DNA from 2 places in the Meiothermus sp. genome. Region 1 is predicted to be linked to the other one. Evidence: riboswitches for the same ligand, from Rfam matches in the RefSeq annotation. Region 1 holds a riboswitch; the other holds the start of a gene.
The links. A riboswitch is a leader RNA that binds a small molecule or an ion and turns the genes downstream of it on or off. The one in region 1 is predicted to bind S-adenosylmethionine.

Region 1 (8,663 bases):
TCATAACCACCGGGCTTTGAGCTCGCAGCAGGGGCACCGCCTGGGCTTGCATGTTGGAGCCCATCAGGGCGCGGTTGGCATCGTCGTGCTCGAGGAAGGGAATCAGGTTGGTGTTGACCGAGAAAATCTGCTTGGGCGAAACGTCCATGTATTCGACTTCTTCAGGACGCATCACGATGGGCTCGCCCTTCTTGCGCACCACCACCTGCTGGGTATCGAAATGCCCATCGGGTTTGAGGGGGGTATTGGCCTGGGCAATGGCAAAGCGGTCTTCCTCGGTGGCGGTCATGAAATCGACCTTATCGGTCACCCTGCCGTTTTCCACCTTGCGGTAGGGGGTCAGGATGAAGCCCAGATCGTTGATACGACCAAACGAAGCCAGCGAGGAGATCAGGCCGATGTTGGCGCCCTCGGGCGTCTCGATGGGGCAGATGCGCCCATAGTGGGTGCGGTGCACGTCGCGCACATCGAAACCCGCCCGTTCCCGGGTCAGACCGCCTGGGCCCAGCGCTGAAATACGCCGCTTGTGGCGCAATTCCGAGAGGGGGTTGGTCTGGTCTTTGAACTGACTCAACTGGCTGCGCCCAAAGAACTCGCGAATGGCGGCTACCAGGGGGCGGTTATTGACCAGCTTAGCCGGGGTGGCGCTTTCGGGTGTACCAAGGAGCATGCGCTCGCGCACGCCGCGGGCCAGGCGCGAAAGACCTACCCGGAACTGGTCGGCCAAAAGCTCGCCCACAGTGCGAATGCGACGGTTGCCCAGGTGGTCAATATCGTCGGCTTCGTAGCCGGGTTCACCGCTTTGCAGGGCAAAGAGGTATTTGAGCACCGGCAGCAGGCCTTCGTCCTTGAACTCGCCGTTCTCAAATTTGATGAGCATGCGGCCCGAGAGCTTGATGCCCAGTTTTTGCTGGGCTTTGTACTTGCCTGCCTCCCCCAGGTCGTAGCGGCGCGGGTCAGAGAGCAGCGAGTGCAGGTAGGTGATGGCCTTGTCGCGCTTGGGCGGGTCGCCGGGGCGCAACTCGGTGAAGAGTTTGAGCAGCGCTTCGTCCACGCCCATCTCGAGGGCTTTGTTGCCTCGGTACTGGGCTTCCAATAGACCCGGAAGCAGGTCGGGGTAGGCCGAGAGTTCCTTGCTGAGGGTTTCGGCGGTGAAGCCCAAAACCTTTAGAAGAAGCGCCAGCGGGAACTTCTTCTTGTTGACCTTCATCACCACCACGCCAGACTGCTCGAACTCGAGGTCGATCCAGGGGCCCCGCTTGGGCAAGGGAATGACCGAGGCCACATATTTACCAGGGCGGGTCTGGTCGGCGGTGAAGTATACCCCTGGCGAGCGGTGAATCTGCGAAACGATCACCCGATCAGCCCCATTGACGATAAACGAGCCATCTTCGGTCATAAGGGGAAGGTCGCCCAGGAAGACCTCGTCTTCTTTAAGCAAGCCGGTGTCCTTGTGCACCAGCAGCAACTTGGCGTACAGCGGGGCCTGATAGGTCAGGTCTTTCTCCCGGCACTCATCCTGACTGAAAGGCGGGTCGCCCAGTCGGTACTCGAGGAAATCCAGCACCAGCCCCCGCCCCTTCTCCCCTTCTTCGATGGGGAAGGTCTCCTTGAAGGCGGCTTGTAGGCCAATGGCTTCCCGCTTGGAGGCGGGAACATGGGCCTGTAAGGCTTTGGTGAAGGAATCAACCTGGATTTCGGTGAGGGGTGGGAGGGGAATAACTTCTGTAATCTTGCCGAACCGCTCTATCTTCATCAAAACACCTCATAACCCGTGGCTCTTCTCCGCACTTTCAAGCACGGATCCAGCTTGCTCTGGGCCTTGTGGGGGGTTTTCGTAAGCTAACAGGGTTCTTCCGCAGGCGAAAAAGTTCCCTGCGGCGGCTGATTCTTACGCTTTTTGTGGAACACACCAGGGGTGCAGGCCACAAAACACAAATATCATGCTAGCACATTAGCGCACATAAACGCAATAAGCACCCTGAATCTTCAAGCTGCTGTGCAAAATAGTAGCACAAGATGAGATATTTGAGGAGTACGTATGGCCCCTAGGCAGGGTCGGTGCGTGAAACCTCGCAAACCTCAGCCAGGGGCACTTCAGACGTTTGGTGTTGAAAAATGCCCGCAGGTAGGTGGCCTCTCTGGGTGTTATGCCCCCACCTAGCCTCCCCCGTTGGGGGAGGAAGATGGGGTTTTGTCCAACGGGCCTCTGTTTACAGGAAATCGCCCAGAATACGCTCAACCTGATCCGTTTCAATTAGAAAGGCGTCATGACCATGTGGGCTGTGAATCTCGCGGTAGATAGCTCCGCTCAAAGCAGCCATCTCCCGAACCTCCTGGGCAGTGTAAAGGACGTCGGAGTTGATGCCCACAAACAAGCTTGGGATACTCCGAAGCTGCTTCAAAGCCGCCTCGACCCCACCCCGCCCCCGGCCCACATCGTGGGTGTCCATAACCTCGGAAAGCACCAGATAGGCATTCGCATCGAACCGCCGGGCGAACTTCTCCCCCTGGTACAGCACGTAGCTTTCGCCACGCTCGGGGTGATGCTGCCAGCGCAGCCGGAAGGAGTCGGGTGAACGGAAGGAAAGCATGGCCAGGGCCCTACCGAGCTGCAAACCCAGTGGCTGCTCGGTGTAGCGGCCCCCCTGGTAACCGGGGTCGATCAGCACCGCCTCCCTCGAGAGCCGATTGAAGGCGCGGGCCCAGGGGCTATGCAAGGGAGGGGCCGCCAGAACCACCAGTTGATTGACCCGGTGTGGATAAAGAAGGGCAAACTCGAGGGCCACCATACCGCCCAAGCTACCCCCCAGCAGGGTGACCTTTTCGATGCCCAGGAAGTCCAGAAGTTTGGCCTGGGCGCGGGCCAGGTCACGCACAGTGAGTTTAGGAAAATCGGGGCCATAAGGGCGACCTGTGGCTGGATTAAGCGAAAGCGGGCCGGTAGAGCCGTAACAACTACCAATATGGTTGGCGCAAATCACAAAATACTTCTCGGTATCGAGCATTCGACCTGGCCCCGCCAGCTCGTCCCACCAACCATCGGGCCCAAAAGCCTGGTCGAGCCTGGGCAGACTGCTGAGGGTCTCCTTGGTGTAGGTGCCGGCCAGGTGCGCCGAGCCCGTCCAGGCATGAAACACCAGCACCGCGTTGCTGCGGTCGAGGTTGAGTTGTCCGTAGGTCTCGTAGCGCATGAGCAACTCCGGCAGGGCTCCGCCGTACTCGAGGCGAAAACCACCCGCAACCAGGGCCTGAGCCGGCACCGGTGGGGGCACCCGGCCCCGACTCTTGGGTGGCTTGATCAACAAGGCCTCGTGGTCGCCCCAGGCCTCTTGTACCAGCAAGTCGGTCATGGCAGCCTTCCTCTCCACAAACCCTGCAGCGCCCTACTGGAACGCATCAAACGCCTACCTTCGAGCGCAGGGCTTGTTTGAGGTCGGCCTGAATATCTTCGATGGCTTCCAGCCCCACGCTGATGCGCACCAGCTCCGGATTGACCCCGGCGCGGACTTGCTCTTCCGGCGATAGCTGGGAGTGGGTGGTGGAAGCCGGGTGAATGGCCAGGGTACGGGTATCGCCAACATTAGCGAGGTGCGAAACCAGCTCAAGCTGGTTGATGAAGTTTTTGGCCGCCTCATAGCCGCCTTTGAGACCAAACGTCAGCACCGACCCTGGCCTTCCCTTGAAGTACTTTTGGGCCTTGGCATGGCTGGGGTGGTCGTCTAAGCCGGGGTAGTTGACCCAGGCCACCTCGTCTTGCTCGCGCAACCAGTGAGCCAGGGCCAGGGTGTTTTCTACGTGGCGCTCTGAGCGCAGCGAGAGGGTCTCGAGGCCCAGCAGCAACAAGAAGGCCTCAAAGGGGCCCAGGCACTGCCCCTGGTCGCGCAGGCCGTCTACGCGGGCTTTGATAATGAAGGCCAGGTTCCCCAGGGCCTTGTGTAACTCGAGGCCGTGGTAGCCCGGTTGCGGCTCGGTGATCAGTGGATACCGCCCATTGTCCCAGTTGAAGTTGCCGCCATCCACAATCAGGCCCGCAATGGCCGCCCCATGCCCCCCAATCCATTTGGTGCCGGAGTGGGTCACGACATTGGCCCCCCACTCAAGGGGGCGGAAAAGGTAACCCCCATGCCCAAAGGTGTTGTCCACAAAGAGGGCGATTCCGCGTTCCTGAGCAGCCTGGGCAATCAGTTCGAAGTCGGGGATGTTGAGGGCCGGGTTGCCCAGCGACTCCAGATACCAGAAGCGGGTTTTATCGTCCGAGAGTCGAATAAAATCCTCCACACTCTCGGCGCTGTCGGTAAAGCGGCTCTCAATTCCCAGGCGGGGCAGGGTGACCTTGAACTGGTTGATGCTGCCCCCATACAGGTTGGGGGTGGAGACAAAGTTATCGCCAGCCTGGGCGATGTTGGTGATGGCCAGAAATTGCGCAGCATGGCCCGAGCTGGTGGCCAGGGCTGCTACCCCCCCCCTCCAGCGCTGCAATGCGCTTTTCCAGCACATCGGTGGTGGGGTTCATGATGCGGGTGTAGATATTGCCAAACTCCTGCAAGCCAAAAAGCCGGGCGGCGTGGTCGGCATCCTTGAACTGATAGGACGTGGTGGCGTAGATGGGCACCTGGCGGGCGCCGGTGATGGGGTCAGGGCTGTAGCCAGCGTGGAGCTGAAGGGTCTCGAAACGGTGTTTTTGCGACATAATCATCTCCTACCGCGATGGGATTGGGGCGCTTTCGGTAGGAGTTTTGCTATAGCAAAACCCCCTACCAGGCGTTCTTTTATGGCCGGAAGGGGGTCACGATGCGTGCATTCCCTTCTCTTATCTTTCTCGACTGCCAGACTATGCCAAGTCTCGAACGTTGTGTGCCTACAACATTCAGCAGTCGAGCCGGAATTAGCACCTTGCAAAAAAACTTTTGGTCATGAACAAAAGCTCTTTTGTGGGTTGCTGCGACTTCACTGGGCCGATTCCCTCCGCCGCTCTGGATAAAAGAACTTGCTTATTTGTGGCCGCGCCCCGGCGCGGATAAAGGTGAGTTTAGAGAGGTAGGGAAGCTCTGTCAACCCCTTCGCTTTAGTCGCGTGTTGAATTGGGATTGGCTTCACGGGCCCTGCGGCGCTCGAGCTTGTCCTGGTACATGCGCTGGTCAGAAAGCCGTACCAGGTCGCCATCGGAGGTAGCCTCATCGGGCATAGAAGCCATTCCGGAGCTAACGCTGGCCGTTGGAAAACCCTGGCTCTTGGTATTGAGTATAGCCGTTTCAATCCGGCTCAGAATCTCGGCCTGGTGGCGTGCATCTACATAGGGCAGAATGGCAGCATATTCATCTCCGCCGATTCGGTACACCCGCCCCAGCTCGAAAAAGCACTCTTGCATGGCCTGCGCGAAGGTACGCAGCAAAGCATCCCCGCGTTCGTGGCCTTCGGAGTCGTTGAGCTGCTTGAGGGTATCAACATCCAGGGCCAGCACACTGAGCGAGTAACCGACCCGCTGCGCACGCGCTACCTCACTCTCGAGGTCCGACTCAAAGGCACGGCGGTTGCCCAGACCGGTCAGTACGTCGGTATGCGCCATCATCTCCATGCGACGGGCCAGTACCTGGGCTTCACGGCGAGCTTGCTCGAGTTCGCGGGTGCGCTCAGCCAGCAACTGCTCAAAGTTTTGCTTGAGCTGCTCGATTTCTTCATCCACCCAGCCCAGTTGGGCTTTCTCCAGCTGTACCGAGAGCGAAAGGTCGGAGTCCAGGCGCTGCATATGCTCTTCCACATCGGCGGTGACTACCGCAAAGACCGCCAGGCAAGCCTCGACCACGGTCGGATCGAATTGCCGTCCGCTCTGACGCTTGATCTCCGCCAGCGCTTCAGCCACCGACCAGGCCCGCTTATAGGGGCGCTCGTGGGTAAGGGCATCCAGCACGTCAGCCACCGCCACGATACGCCCAGACATGGGAATGCTATCCCCAACCAACCCACGTGGATAACCGCTGCCATCAAAGTGTTCGTGGTGCGACAGGGCAATTTCTTCCGCCAGTCGAAGAATTTTGGAGCGTCCCCCAGACAGGATACGCGCGCCAATAGTGGTGTGGTCTTTCATCAGCTCGTACTCACCCACCGTCAGGCGATCCCGCTTTAGCAAAATCGCGTCCGGGATTCCGATTTTGCCCACATCATGCAAGCGCGCAGCCAGGCGCAGGGTTTCGACTTCGTGCTGGGGCCAGCCGAGTTCCTTAGCAATCATGGCCGCGTTGCGGCCTACCCGGTAGGTGTGCTCGCCGGTGGCATCGTCGCGGAACTCGGCGGCTAGGGCCAGGCGAGAAACAATTTCGAGCTGGGCAAACTCGAGCTCCTGGGTGCGCTGGAAGACCTTGGCCTGGGCCTCTTCGCGAGCCTGGCGCTCGAGTTCGGTTCTCAGCCGCAAGCTTTCCGCCTCGTTACGCACCCGCTCGAGCTCGAGGTGGTTCATCAAGGTCTGGCGCTGGCGCTCGCTTTCCTCGTTGAAGACTTCCCGCTCGAGGCGATGGTACTCCTCCAGGTGTTCGATGGCCTGGAGATATTCCCCGCTTGCACGGTGCACCCGTGCCAGCAGGCGGTGGGCCAGGTAGGTACTGCGTTTACGCTCGGCCTGACGTGAGAGTTCCAGGGCTTCCAAGCCGTACTCCTGTGCCTGGCGCAGATCCTTCAGTTCGACGCAGACCTCCCCCAGGCTGAGCAGTACGTCCAGAACGGTGGCACGCCAGTCTTTAGAGCGGGCCAGTTCCAGCACTTCCAACAGCGTCTGGGTGGCAACCTGGGGCTCACCCAGCGCCATCTGCGCCTTGGCCAGCCCTTCTAATGAGGTAAGCAAAATCCGTTCCAGCCCCAACTCTTTGCTGGCTACTACTACACCCTGGTGCGTATCCCTGGCCCTGGCGTAATCCTGGCGCTTGAAGGCCAGTTCCGCGATTAGCTGCAGAATCTGCAATTCGATAAATCTCTCCTGGGTGCGGCGGATCTCGGCCAGGGCCAGCTCGTAGTATCGGTCGGCCTGTTGGAAATTTCCCATTTCCATGTAGAGATTGCCAATGGAAGCCAGGTTGCCCGCCCGGTTGCGAGGGCTATGCCCTTCGTGGCGGTACAGTTGATAGGCCTCCAGAAATGCCTCGAGGGCCAGCGGATACTGCCCCAGTTCGGTGCGCAGGATTCCGATATTGTTGAGGACATTGGCCTCGGCAACTTGATTGCCCTGGATTCGCATGAGCGTGAGGGCTTTAGTGAGCTTGTCCAGAGCCTGGGCATACTCGGCCCTGGAGTGATGGATTCCGGCCTGCTGGTTGAGGCAGTCGGCCTCGGCAGCGGGTAGATTGGCTTGCTGGGCCAGCAAAGCGGCCTCGTCGAGGTAGCTCGAGGCCTGGTTGAGGTCGCCCTGCTCTCGCAAAATGGTGGCGGATAGCCGCAAACCCTCGAGCCTGAGCGTGGGTTCATCGAATGTGGATGCCAGCCCTACACCTGCCTGGGCCATCTGGACAGCCTCGCCCAGTTGTCCCAGCGAATGAAGAGCCCTGGCCAGGGTGAAAGAGGCTTGAACCTCGAGCGATAGCACCTGATGCAGCTGAGCCAGGGTTCTGGCTTCCTGAGCCAGACGGGATGCTTCCTGGGGTGCCTGGGCCAGGCACGCCTCGGATTCTCGTAGCAAAGATTCGATGCTTGACAGCGCAGACATCGAAACGGCGGTTGTTGGGTCGGTATCGCGCTGCACCACCACGGCCTCTATGCTAATCCTTGATGGAGGTTGTCAAGGCTTAAATAAACCTTGGGTTGGCGTACCCAGGTGGGGCCATGCTTATTCACCTTATGCACCATGTCTTCCCTAAGGCCCAGTCTACGACCTGAAGCACTGGCAGGCTGTGATAAATGCTCTTACGGCATGTAATGGCCCGGCTTGCGCTACAGAAGGCTTCAACAAATCCTTCTGCAAGGTATTGGCAATCCTGCGCTTATTTATTTGCTGCCAGGGCCGCCAGGCTGGCCCTACGAACCAGTTCCAGGTAAGCAGCGGGTGTTTGGGCAGGTCCCAGAATGACCCCCTGCACACCTCGATAACTTAAGGACAGCTCGAGCCAGTGGGCATCACTTTTCGAGACCAGCAACAGCAACCCAGGCGTGAGCCAGGGCACTGTTTCTGAAGCCAGGGCCGCGTCCACCCGTGCTTGTATTAGCGAGGCAGAAATTTTCTCACGGGGTATAGGCACAAACAATTCGTTGGCCCAACCCAGTTTCCAGGCCAACTCCCGGTAGGTCTGCCAGTCATCAATATCAAAAAACCAGGGCCCGGAGCCCCACTCCGCCCGTTCTATCTTTTCCTGATGGGCATTCAAAACTGCTCTAGCGCCTTGATCACCTTTGAGTTTTAGAACTTCAGGAAATAGCTGCCTGGACAAAAAAACAGGTGGGCGTATCTGGCCCTGCTCGCTGGCCACCACCGCAAGCTTTTGCGGGTCGCGGTGGTAGATGGCCCGCTTGAGCTGTGTGAGTTTTTCCGCTTCCATTGCGGGCATGTCGGCCAGAAACACCAGAACTCCCTGGGCGTCGGCAAGTGCCCGCATACCCGCTTTGAGCGAGGTGCTCTGGCCATATCGGTAGTGGCGGTTGAGGACGGTGAAAACCCTCGAGGAAAGGTCACCCGGCTGTGT
Region 2 (8,663 bases), 2.1 Mb from region 1:
CTGCGCGGGCCGCCAGTTCCTCGGTTGCGCGGCCCATGAAACCCGCCAGCGGCAGCAGGGCCAGGGCCGAAACCAGGAATATCCACACCGCCGGGGCATGTAGCACTTCCAGCGCAATCGCCAAGGGCACAAAACCCAGCAAAATATAGTTCCACATGGTCTATCCCCCCAGCCACTTCTCCATAAAAATAAGCTCATCGCGGCGGTAACCCAGCCGCTCGAAAAAATCCTGTGCCCCACTGTAGGAAGGCTCCACCAGCAGGTTCAGCTTCTGGCAACCCTTGGCCCGAAGGCGGGCCTCGAGCTCCTCCATCATCCGCTTGCCCCAGCCCTGCCCCTGCCCAAAGGGGTGGATGGCCATGTGGTACAGCCAGCCCCGGCGTCCGTCGTAGCCTGCGAGCAAGGCCCCCAGAATCTGGCCGTCTTCCTCCACCACCAAAAACAGGTCGGGGTCGCGCTCGAGCTTCTTCTGCAAGCCCTCAAAGCTATCCGAGGGGTTGAGCTCCAGGCCCGCGTCTTGCCAGAGGGCCATCACGCTGGAGTAGTCGGCCATGCGAAACTCACGGATGGGCATGATGCCATTAGCCTAGCGCATAGCCCTGTCTAAACGAAAGGGTAACCAGGATTTCCGGTAAGTTCTTATACCAGATTCGGTTAGTTCGTCACCATTCGGTGACGAACTAACCCGACCGAAGGGAGTGCTCTAGGATTCAAAAAGACAGCCTCTGGTGTTTTTGGTTTTGTAAACTGTCTTTTTGAATCCGATATTACGGCTTTTGGGGGAAAAACGCCTGGGCCATCTGGGCCATAGGGGCTAGCTCATGGTGCTGCTCGGCCATCACTCGGACAGCGGTACTCAGACTTTGGCCCTTGGCTTCGGCCTCGTGGGCCCGCTGGCTCCACTGCTGCCACTGCTGCTCGGCCTGGCGGGCGCGCAGCTCGGCGCTCTCGGCCCGCTGGCGGTGCACCTCCCGCCCAAAAAAATACCCCGCCGCCGCAAAAGCAATGGCCTCCACCCCGGCAAAAAGGTAGAGGGCACGGTTCCAGGTGGTCTCGCTCGAGTCCAGCAGGCTCAACATGTACACCACCAAAACCGCAAACCCCACCAACACCGCCGCCCCTATCCAGAGGGTGGCCCGCTCCCTAACCTGGGTCGGTTTGTCTTCGGTCATAAATCCTCCCATTTGCTCCAAAATCGCCGCGCTAACCGCCTACCGTGCAGTGGATGCAGGAACTATGCGTTGGGGGCATTGCGCCAAATGCTAAGGGGTCTGGTAACCAGGAACTCGGCATGCACCACTGTCTCTTCAAATGAGCCGCACATCGCATTTTTGGGCAATCAACGTGCTTCAAAACGTACCACAAAACAAGTTACCGCTGCACTAAGTAAGCTGGCCTGAGGTTCAAGTACCTACAACCAAAAGATTCCGAAAGGGCCTGCAACAATAGGTACTCTGCTGTTGGGCTATGATCTATCAGCTATGTGGCATCAACGCTCTAGGGTTTGAACACCACTTTGATGCCCCGCCGGGTTGCTGCGGCCTTGATGGCCTCGGGCCAGGCTTCCAGGCCGAACCGGTGGGTCACCATGGCCTCGATGCCGTTTAGCTCGGGCAGCAGCTTGACGGTCTGGGCAAAGTCGTCCCAGCTATAGGCATAGCTGCCCAGAAGCCCGATCTCGCGGAACCAGTAGGGCGAAAAATCGTGGAGGGCCGTGGCCGGGGCGCCCAGCAGCAAGACCCGCCCCCCTTCGCGCACCGCCCAACTGGCCTGCTGCAAACCTCCGGGAGAACCGGAAGCCTCCACCACCCCCTCGAAGCCACCCCGCCAGGAGATCGCCCCCAGGATGCCCCGGTAGCGCCGGGCTCCCACGGCTTGCTGGGCGGCTTGGGTGGAGGGGAATATCTGGTTGGCGCCCAACAGTTGGGCCAGTTCGGCCTGGCGGGGGTGGCGGGCTACGGCATACAGAGGCCCCTCAAAGCCCAGCACCCGCAGCATTTTGACGGTCAAGAGCCCAATGGTTCCCGCCCCGATGACCAGCATCTGCTCAGGCCAGTTCATGCTGTCGGCAGATGGGTACGAACCTTCCGGGCTTGGCCGGAGATCCGTCGGTGGCCTGCCCTTCCCCCAGGCTTGCCGCAGCCCATGCAAGACCACTGCCGCCGGTTCGGTCAGCACGGCACGTTCGTCGGGCACCTGCTCGTTTATGGGAAAAATGCGCTCGCGGTGGGCCACCATGCGCTGGGCCCAGCCACCGCCCAGGCTATTGCAAAAACCAATCATGCCGGGCCCCAGGTTGCCTTCGGCCACGTTAAAGCACAGGTGATCGTCGCCCCTGGCGCAGGCCGGGCAGTCCGGTAGGCCGCGCTCGAGGCAGGCCAGTACTGGATTGACCACCACCCGTACCCCCCCCAGTTCAGCCAGAATTTCGTGCCCCAGCACCGCCGGAAAGGAGAACATCCCCGAGAGGGTGGGGGCTTGTTTGCCATAGAGCAGGGCCAGGTCACTCCCGCAGATGCCCGCAAGCCGCACCTTCAAACGCTCGAAGCCCGGAGGACGTTCGGGCTCGGGCAGGGTGGTTAGTTGAAGGGACAACGCCCTGGTGGGATAGCGCTTGCCCAGCAACTTAGCAGCCACGTAACGCGGTATGGAAGGGGTAAAAAGCAAACCGCGCATGAGTACCTGGGCACCTGCACTCTGGCGGGTCAGGCTTTGGGCGGGGGCCGTTAACGTGGTTTGCATTTCCCCCTATTCTGCCCCTAAATGTGGCCTGGGAAAAGATCACCGCAGCACCGTTTGCAGGTTCTGCATCACCCTCCGGGTAGCGGGCGATTTGTTGAGGGTATAAAGGTGAATGCCCGGAACCCCCGCTGCCAGCAGTTCCTGGGCCTGGCGGGTGGTATGTTCGACCCCAATTTCCAGCACTTCCTCGGGGGACTGGGCTTTCTCCAACCTGGAGAGCAACGGCCCCGGGATGCTGGCCCCACACATGTCCATAAAGCGGCGAATCTGGGCCAGATCGGTGATGGGCATCAGGCCGGGTATGATCGGAACGGTAATCCCCATGCGGCGGGCCCGCTCGACAAAGCCAAAGTACAGCGCATTGTTGAAAAAGAGTTGGGTGACCACAAAGTCGAGTCCGGCCTCCACTTTGCGCTTGAGGTTTTGCAGGTCGGCCTCGAGGCTTACCGCCTCCGGATGCCCCTCGGGGTAACCCCCGCCGGCCACCGCGAAGGTGTCGCCAAACTCGGCCCGGATGAGCGCAATTAACTCTGAGGCATAGCGAAACCCCCCGGCCACCGGCTGGAACACCCGCACTCCCTTGGGGGGATCGCCCCGCAAAGCCATGATGTTCTGCACCCCCACCCGGGCATACGCATGCAACACCTCCAGCAGTTCTTGGCGGGTACTGCCCACGCAGGTCAGGTGGGCCATGGCCACCAGGCCCACCTCGTTCTGGATACGGGCCGCCCATTCGGCGGTTTTGCTGCGCTCGCTGCCCCCGGCCCCGTAGGTGATGGAGACAAAGCCGGGCTCGAGAGGCTTTAGCTCGTGCAGGGCACGAAACAGTGCAACCTCGCCCTGGGGGGTTTTGGGTGGAAAAAACTCAAAGGAAAAGACAGGCCGGGCACTTTGTAAAAGGGTGCTAATCTTCATGGGCCACCCCCTCCACCGCCCGCAGACCTTCTTCAAGCATCTGCTGAATGTCCTGGGGACTCTCGAGCCCCACCGAAAGACGGATCATCTCCGGCCCTACCCCGGCAGCCCGGCGGGCCGGTTCGGGAATGCGGGCGTGGGTGGTGCTCCAGGGATGCACGGCCAGGGTGCGGACATCACCCACGTTGGGGGCCTGGAGGATTCTCAACTGGGCCAAAAAGCGGCTGGCCCCCTCAAGCCCACCCCGAATCCCAAAGGTCAGGATGCTGCCAAAAACCCCGCGCAGATACCGGGTAGCCCGAGCATGGGCTGGGTCTGGGGCCAGGCCCGGGTAGCGCACCCAGGCCACCTGCGGCTGGGACTGGAGCCAGCCCGCCAGGGCCAGAGCGGTCTGGCTGGCGCGCTCAACCCGCAACTCCAGGGTCTCCAGGCCCTGAAACAACAGGTAAGCATTGAAGGGCGAGAGTACCATACCGCCCAGCGACAACCCCAGTTGGCGCACCCGCTCCAAGAAACATCGCGCCCCATGCTGTTCCCAGGGGATTCTGCCCTGGGCATCGGGGCTGGTGAACTGGGTATAGCGCTGCCAGAGCGGGGTTTCCCGCGACAGCACCGCTCCTCCCAGAATGGAGCCATGCCCGCTGGCCCACTTGGTCAGGCTATGCACCACCACATGCGCCCCGTGCTCGAGCGGGCGGGCCAGCGCCCCCACCGCGCCAAAGGTATTGTCCACCACCAGGGCCACTTGCCGTTTATCGCAGAGCCGGGCCAGCCCCTCCAGGTCTGGGAGCCTGAGCGAGGGGTTCCCCAGCACTTCTACAAACACGGCGCTGGTTTTCTCACTCAGGGCGCTTTCTACCGCTGCCGCCTCGGGCTCCACAAAATGAACCCGAACCCCCATCAGGCCCAGCACCTGGTTCAAAAGACCCACCGTCCCCCCAAACAAACCAGGACTGGCCACGATTTCATCACCCGAACGCACCAGGGCCAGCAAGGCAGCAAAGCTGGCTGCCTGGCCCGAAGCCAGGCACACCGCACCTAAGGCTGCCTCCAGGGCTGTTAAGCGGGCCTCGAGGGCCGCTACTGTAGGGTTTTGGATACGGGTGTAGGTGTAGCCCTGGTTGGTAGCAAACTTGTGAGCGCCGTCCTCCAGGTCTGCGAAGCCATAAGCAGCCGTGGCGTATATCGGCACGCCCACCGCGTTGTAGGGGTCTTGTTCGGGAAGCCCACTCAAAACAGCCAGACTGGAAAAGTCCACATACCCTCCTTCAGTTCTGCTCGAAGAAGGGCCTTTGTCCCTTCTTCCATCTTTCCCCTGAAGGCCTTTGCTGTGCCTAGCGACCTAGGGGGCGGATTTGGCACCAAGCGCGGGGGTTTCTCGGTAATGGGCGATTGTCCCCCGCAGGTTGCCGCAGCTTCGTCGGGCCGTTCCCTCCACTGCTCTGGATAGAAGAACTGCTTACCCTGGCCGGGTAAGGTTCTATGCAATGGTATGGGCTGGGAGAATCAGCGTCAAGCGACCTCGAGGCTCATGTTTCTGCCTCCGGTACACAGCAAGTCCTGCCCCCACACTTCACTTTTTTGCCCAGGGGGTTCTTGAAGCCCTAGATATAGCCCACCCGCCGGAGTTCTTCTTCCACGGCTGCCAGCACCTTCGGGTAGGCTTCGTCCAGGGTCAGCCCCCGCAAGGTAGCCCCCGCCGCAGGCACATGGCCGCCCCCACCCAGCTTAACCGCCACTGCCTGGGCCGAAACACCACCGCGGCTGCGGATGCTGAGCTTCACGCCCTCTTCCCGCTCGCGCAAAAAAACCGCGATCTGGCTGCCCTCCGCGTAGCGGATGATACCCACAAAATCGTCGGAGTCCTCTACGCTGACCTCGGAGGGCATATGAGCCGTCACCAGCAGGCCCCCAAAGTGAAACCCCACCGTGGAAAGCACCGCCCCCATGGCCTTGAAGTAGCCCACCGGTCGCCACTGCAAGCGGTCGGTAAGTTCGGCCAGTTTCACGCCGTGCCCCACCAGCTCGGCAGCAGTGTGGAGTACCTCGGGGGTGGTGTTGGCAAAACGAAAGTTGCCGGTATCGGTAATCAAGCCGGTCAGCACCGGTGTGGCCATCTCGGCAGTCCAGCCTACCCCCAGCGCATCTATCAGGTCTTTGACAATCTGGGCCGTGGCCGCTTTAGAAGGATCCACCACCGAAAGGTAGCCGAAGCGCGGGTTGGTGCCGTGGTGGTCAATGTTGATAACAAACCCCTCTACCGGTGCCCCCGCTACCCGGCCCGGTTCGGCGGCATCCAGCACCACCAGGGTGGCCCCTTCCGGTACCTGAGCGATGGGCTCGCTGTACTCGTCTTCTTTGACCAAGAAGCGCAGAAAACGCGGAGGGTCGGCAATCCAGGTCACTTTTTTGTCCATGGCCTTGAGGGCCCGGGCCAGCCCCAACGAAGAACCAATGGCATCGCCGTCGGGATCCACATGCGAAACAATAATGATAGGACCCTCGAGCTCCCGCAGCGTGTCGGCCACGGTGCGAACCTTCTCCCAGTAGCGCGGCTCGGGGCCGTTATGCAGAGCATCCATAGCTCTTCAACTATACCGGCTGGCTCTATAGCCGGATGAGTTTTCCATGCATTACGGCGCACGGCAAACAAACCGACTGGATCCAGGCCGTTGCAAGCCCCAAGGGCCCTCACAGGCTATAATCCCGGTTGGACTTATGGAACGGCTCATCCCCCCCACCCCGTCTCTAAAAGGCACCCTTCGCGTTCCAGGCGATAAATCGGTCACCCACCGTGGGCTGATGCTGGGCGCGCTGGCCCAGGGCGAAAGCACCCTCTACTACCCCCTCAAGGCCGGTGATACCCTCTCGACCGCCCAGGTCATGCGCCAGCTCGGAGCCGAGATTACCGAACGGGGCGAGCATTTTCACATCAAAGGGGCAGGCCTTCGGCTCCAGGAACCCACCGATGTACTCGACTGCGGCAACGCCGGAACCCTGATGCGGCTGGTGGCCGGGCTGCTCTCGGGGCAGGAAATCTTCACGGTGCTCACCGGCGATGCCTCGCTGCGGCGGCGGCCCATGGGCCGGGTCACCACCCCTCTGCGGCAGATGGGAGCTCGGATCGAGGGGCGTGAGGGCGGCAAGCTGGCGCCTCTGGCCATACGCGGCGGCGGCCTGCGCGGCATTCACTACGAGCTGCCGGTAGCCAGCGCGCAGGTCAAAAGTGCGGTCTTGTTGGCAGGTTTGTTTGCGGAAGAAGATACCGAGGTAGCCGAGCCCGCCCCCACCCGCGACCACACCGAGCGGGTCTTCCGGCACTATGGCCTGCCCATCGAACTCGAGGGCAACCTCATCCGCACCCGCCGGGCCGAGCCATTCGCCGCCAGAGACCTTATTGTTCCGGGCGATTTCAGCAGCGCGGCCTTTTTCATCGTAGCGGCCCTCATCACCCCCGAATCTGACATAACCCTCGAGGGCGTGGGCCTGAACCCCACCCGCACCGGGCTGCTTACGGTGCTCAAGGAGATGGGCGCCGACCTGAGCTGGGAGGTGACCGAGGGGCAAGACGGTGAGCCGGTGGGCGCTATTCGGGCCCGGTCGTCCAGGCTCAAAGGGGTCTCGGTAGACCCCAAGCTGATCCCGCTGATGGTGGACGAGGTGCCGGTGCTGGCGGCGGCAGCGGCCTGGGCCGAGGGCGAAACCTATATTCCTAACCTGGAGGAGCTCCGGGTCAAGGAGTCCGACCGTGTAGCGGCCATCGCCCACAACCTGCAAAACCTGGGTGCGCCGGTCGAGATGGGCCCCGACTGGCTCAAGATTCGCGGTGGTAGCGTGCAAAGCGGTGTGGTGGAACCTTTCCATGACCACCGCATCGCCATGGCCTTTGCGGTCTGCGGCCTGCCCAAAGGTGTAACCGTGCAGGATGCCGAGTGGGCCAGCATCAGCTTTCCGAGTTTCTGGGAAGCGTTAGAACGACTGACCGGTAGGGTTTAGTGCAGTCCGGCCCCGGGCGTCTGAGCCAATGTTGAAATGTACGAGCAAACTCGAGTAAGGCAATCTCAGACTCGTATGTGCCCTGATCTCTGGCTTTCCGACCTGCGACGTGGAACCCGAGACATGGGGCAACATACAGGCCTCTTTGCAAAAGTGTTCTGGTACTTCACCTAGCGTATGCACGACATCATCACCATAGACGGCCCCTCCGCCTCGGGCAAAACCAGCGTGGCCAAGCTGGTCGCCCAGCGCCTGGGCATTCCCTACATCTCCAGCGGCCTTCTGTACCGGGCGGTGGCCCTGATGTGTTTGCTCGAGAACGTCTCGGCCGAGGAAATTGAGGGGCGGCTGGAGAAGTACCGCCTCGAGCTCAGACCCACCTCCACCCAAAACCTGGTTTATCTGGACGGCCACGAGGTCAGCGAGGCTTTGCACAGCCTCGAGGTAGACCAGATTGTTTCCGCTGTAGCTGTGCGACCTGCCATAAGGGAGTACGTTAACAATGTGCTACGCAAAATTCCGCCCCCGTTCGTGGTAGACGGACGCGATATGGGCAGCACGGTTTTTCCCCAGGCCCGCTACAAGTTCTACCTGACCGCCAGCCCCGAAGTGCGGGCTAAGCGCCGCGTGCCCGAGCGCGACGCCGCCTACGAAACGGTGCTGGCCGAAATTATCCGACGTGACCAGGCCGACCAGAAACAGAGCGCTCCCGCCCGGGATGCCATCATCCTAGACACCAGCCACCTCGACCTCGATGGGGTAGTGCGGGCTGTGCTAAAGCACCTAGCCCCACCGAGCTAGAGCGATCTGCACAAAGATCGAGTCTCCCCTGCATTATCGCGCCCTTCACAGACCTTGCTGCCCATGTGAGCACGTGGCCCCTCTGCTCGCCCACAGGCTGGGCCGGTCTGGGTCATACCAAATCCTCATGAACCCCTTGCCTTCTCTCCGTTGGGAGAAGGTGGCGACACCCCGACCGCGCCATTTACAAACAGCAATAGGAACAAGAT

Region 2: it holds a riboswitch for S-adenosylmethionine, as region 1 does, so the genes downstream of both, Q0X23_RS04165 (O-acetylhomoserine aminocarboxypropyltransferase/cysteine synthase family protein) here and Q0X23_RS14390 (O-acetylhomoserine aminocarboxypropyltransferase/cysteine synthase family protein) in region 1, are expected to answer to the same signal.

Annotation. Positions count from the first base shown of each region.
Region 1 covers NZ_BPIM01000001.1:2,978,872-2,987,534, reverse strand. Annotated here, with positions in the region: gene Q0X23_RS14400 (DNA-directed RNA polymerase subunit beta) at 1-1,756, opposite strand, end outside; gene metX (homoserine O-acetyltransferase) at 2,214-3,353, opposite strand; partial or broken gene Q0X23_RS14390 (O-acetylhomoserine aminocarboxypropyltransferase/cysteine synthase family protein) at 3,400-4,693, opposite strand; SAM riboswitch class I at 4,811-4,987, opposite strand; gene Q0X23_RS14385 (HD domain-containing phosphohydrolase) at 5,069-7,666, opposite strand; gene Q0X23_RS14380 (nucleotidyltransferase family protein) at 7,968-8,663, opposite strand, start outside.
Region 2 covers NZ_BPIM01000001.1:878,906-887,568, forward strand. Annotated here, with positions in the region: gene cax (calcium/proton exchanger) at 1-157, opposite strand, end outside; gene Q0X23_RS04145 (GNAT family acetyltransferase) at 161-574, opposite strand; gene Q0X23_RS04150 (hypothetical protein) at 768-1,172, opposite strand; gene Q0X23_RS04155 (zinc-binding dehydrogenase) at 1,498-2,676, opposite strand; gene metF (methylenetetrahydrofolate reductase [NAD(P)H]) at 2,782-3,657, opposite strand; gene Q0X23_RS04165 (O-acetylhomoserine aminocarboxypropyltransferase/cysteine synthase family protein) at 3,647-4,915, opposite strand; SAM riboswitch class I at 4,959-5,110, opposite strand; gene Q0X23_RS04170 (bifunctional oligoribonuclease/PAP phosphatase NrnA) at 5,262-6,239, opposite strand; gene aroA (3-phosphoshikimate 1-carboxyvinyltransferase) at 6,376-7,653, shown strand; gene cmk ((d)CMP kinase) at 7,831-8,454, shown strand.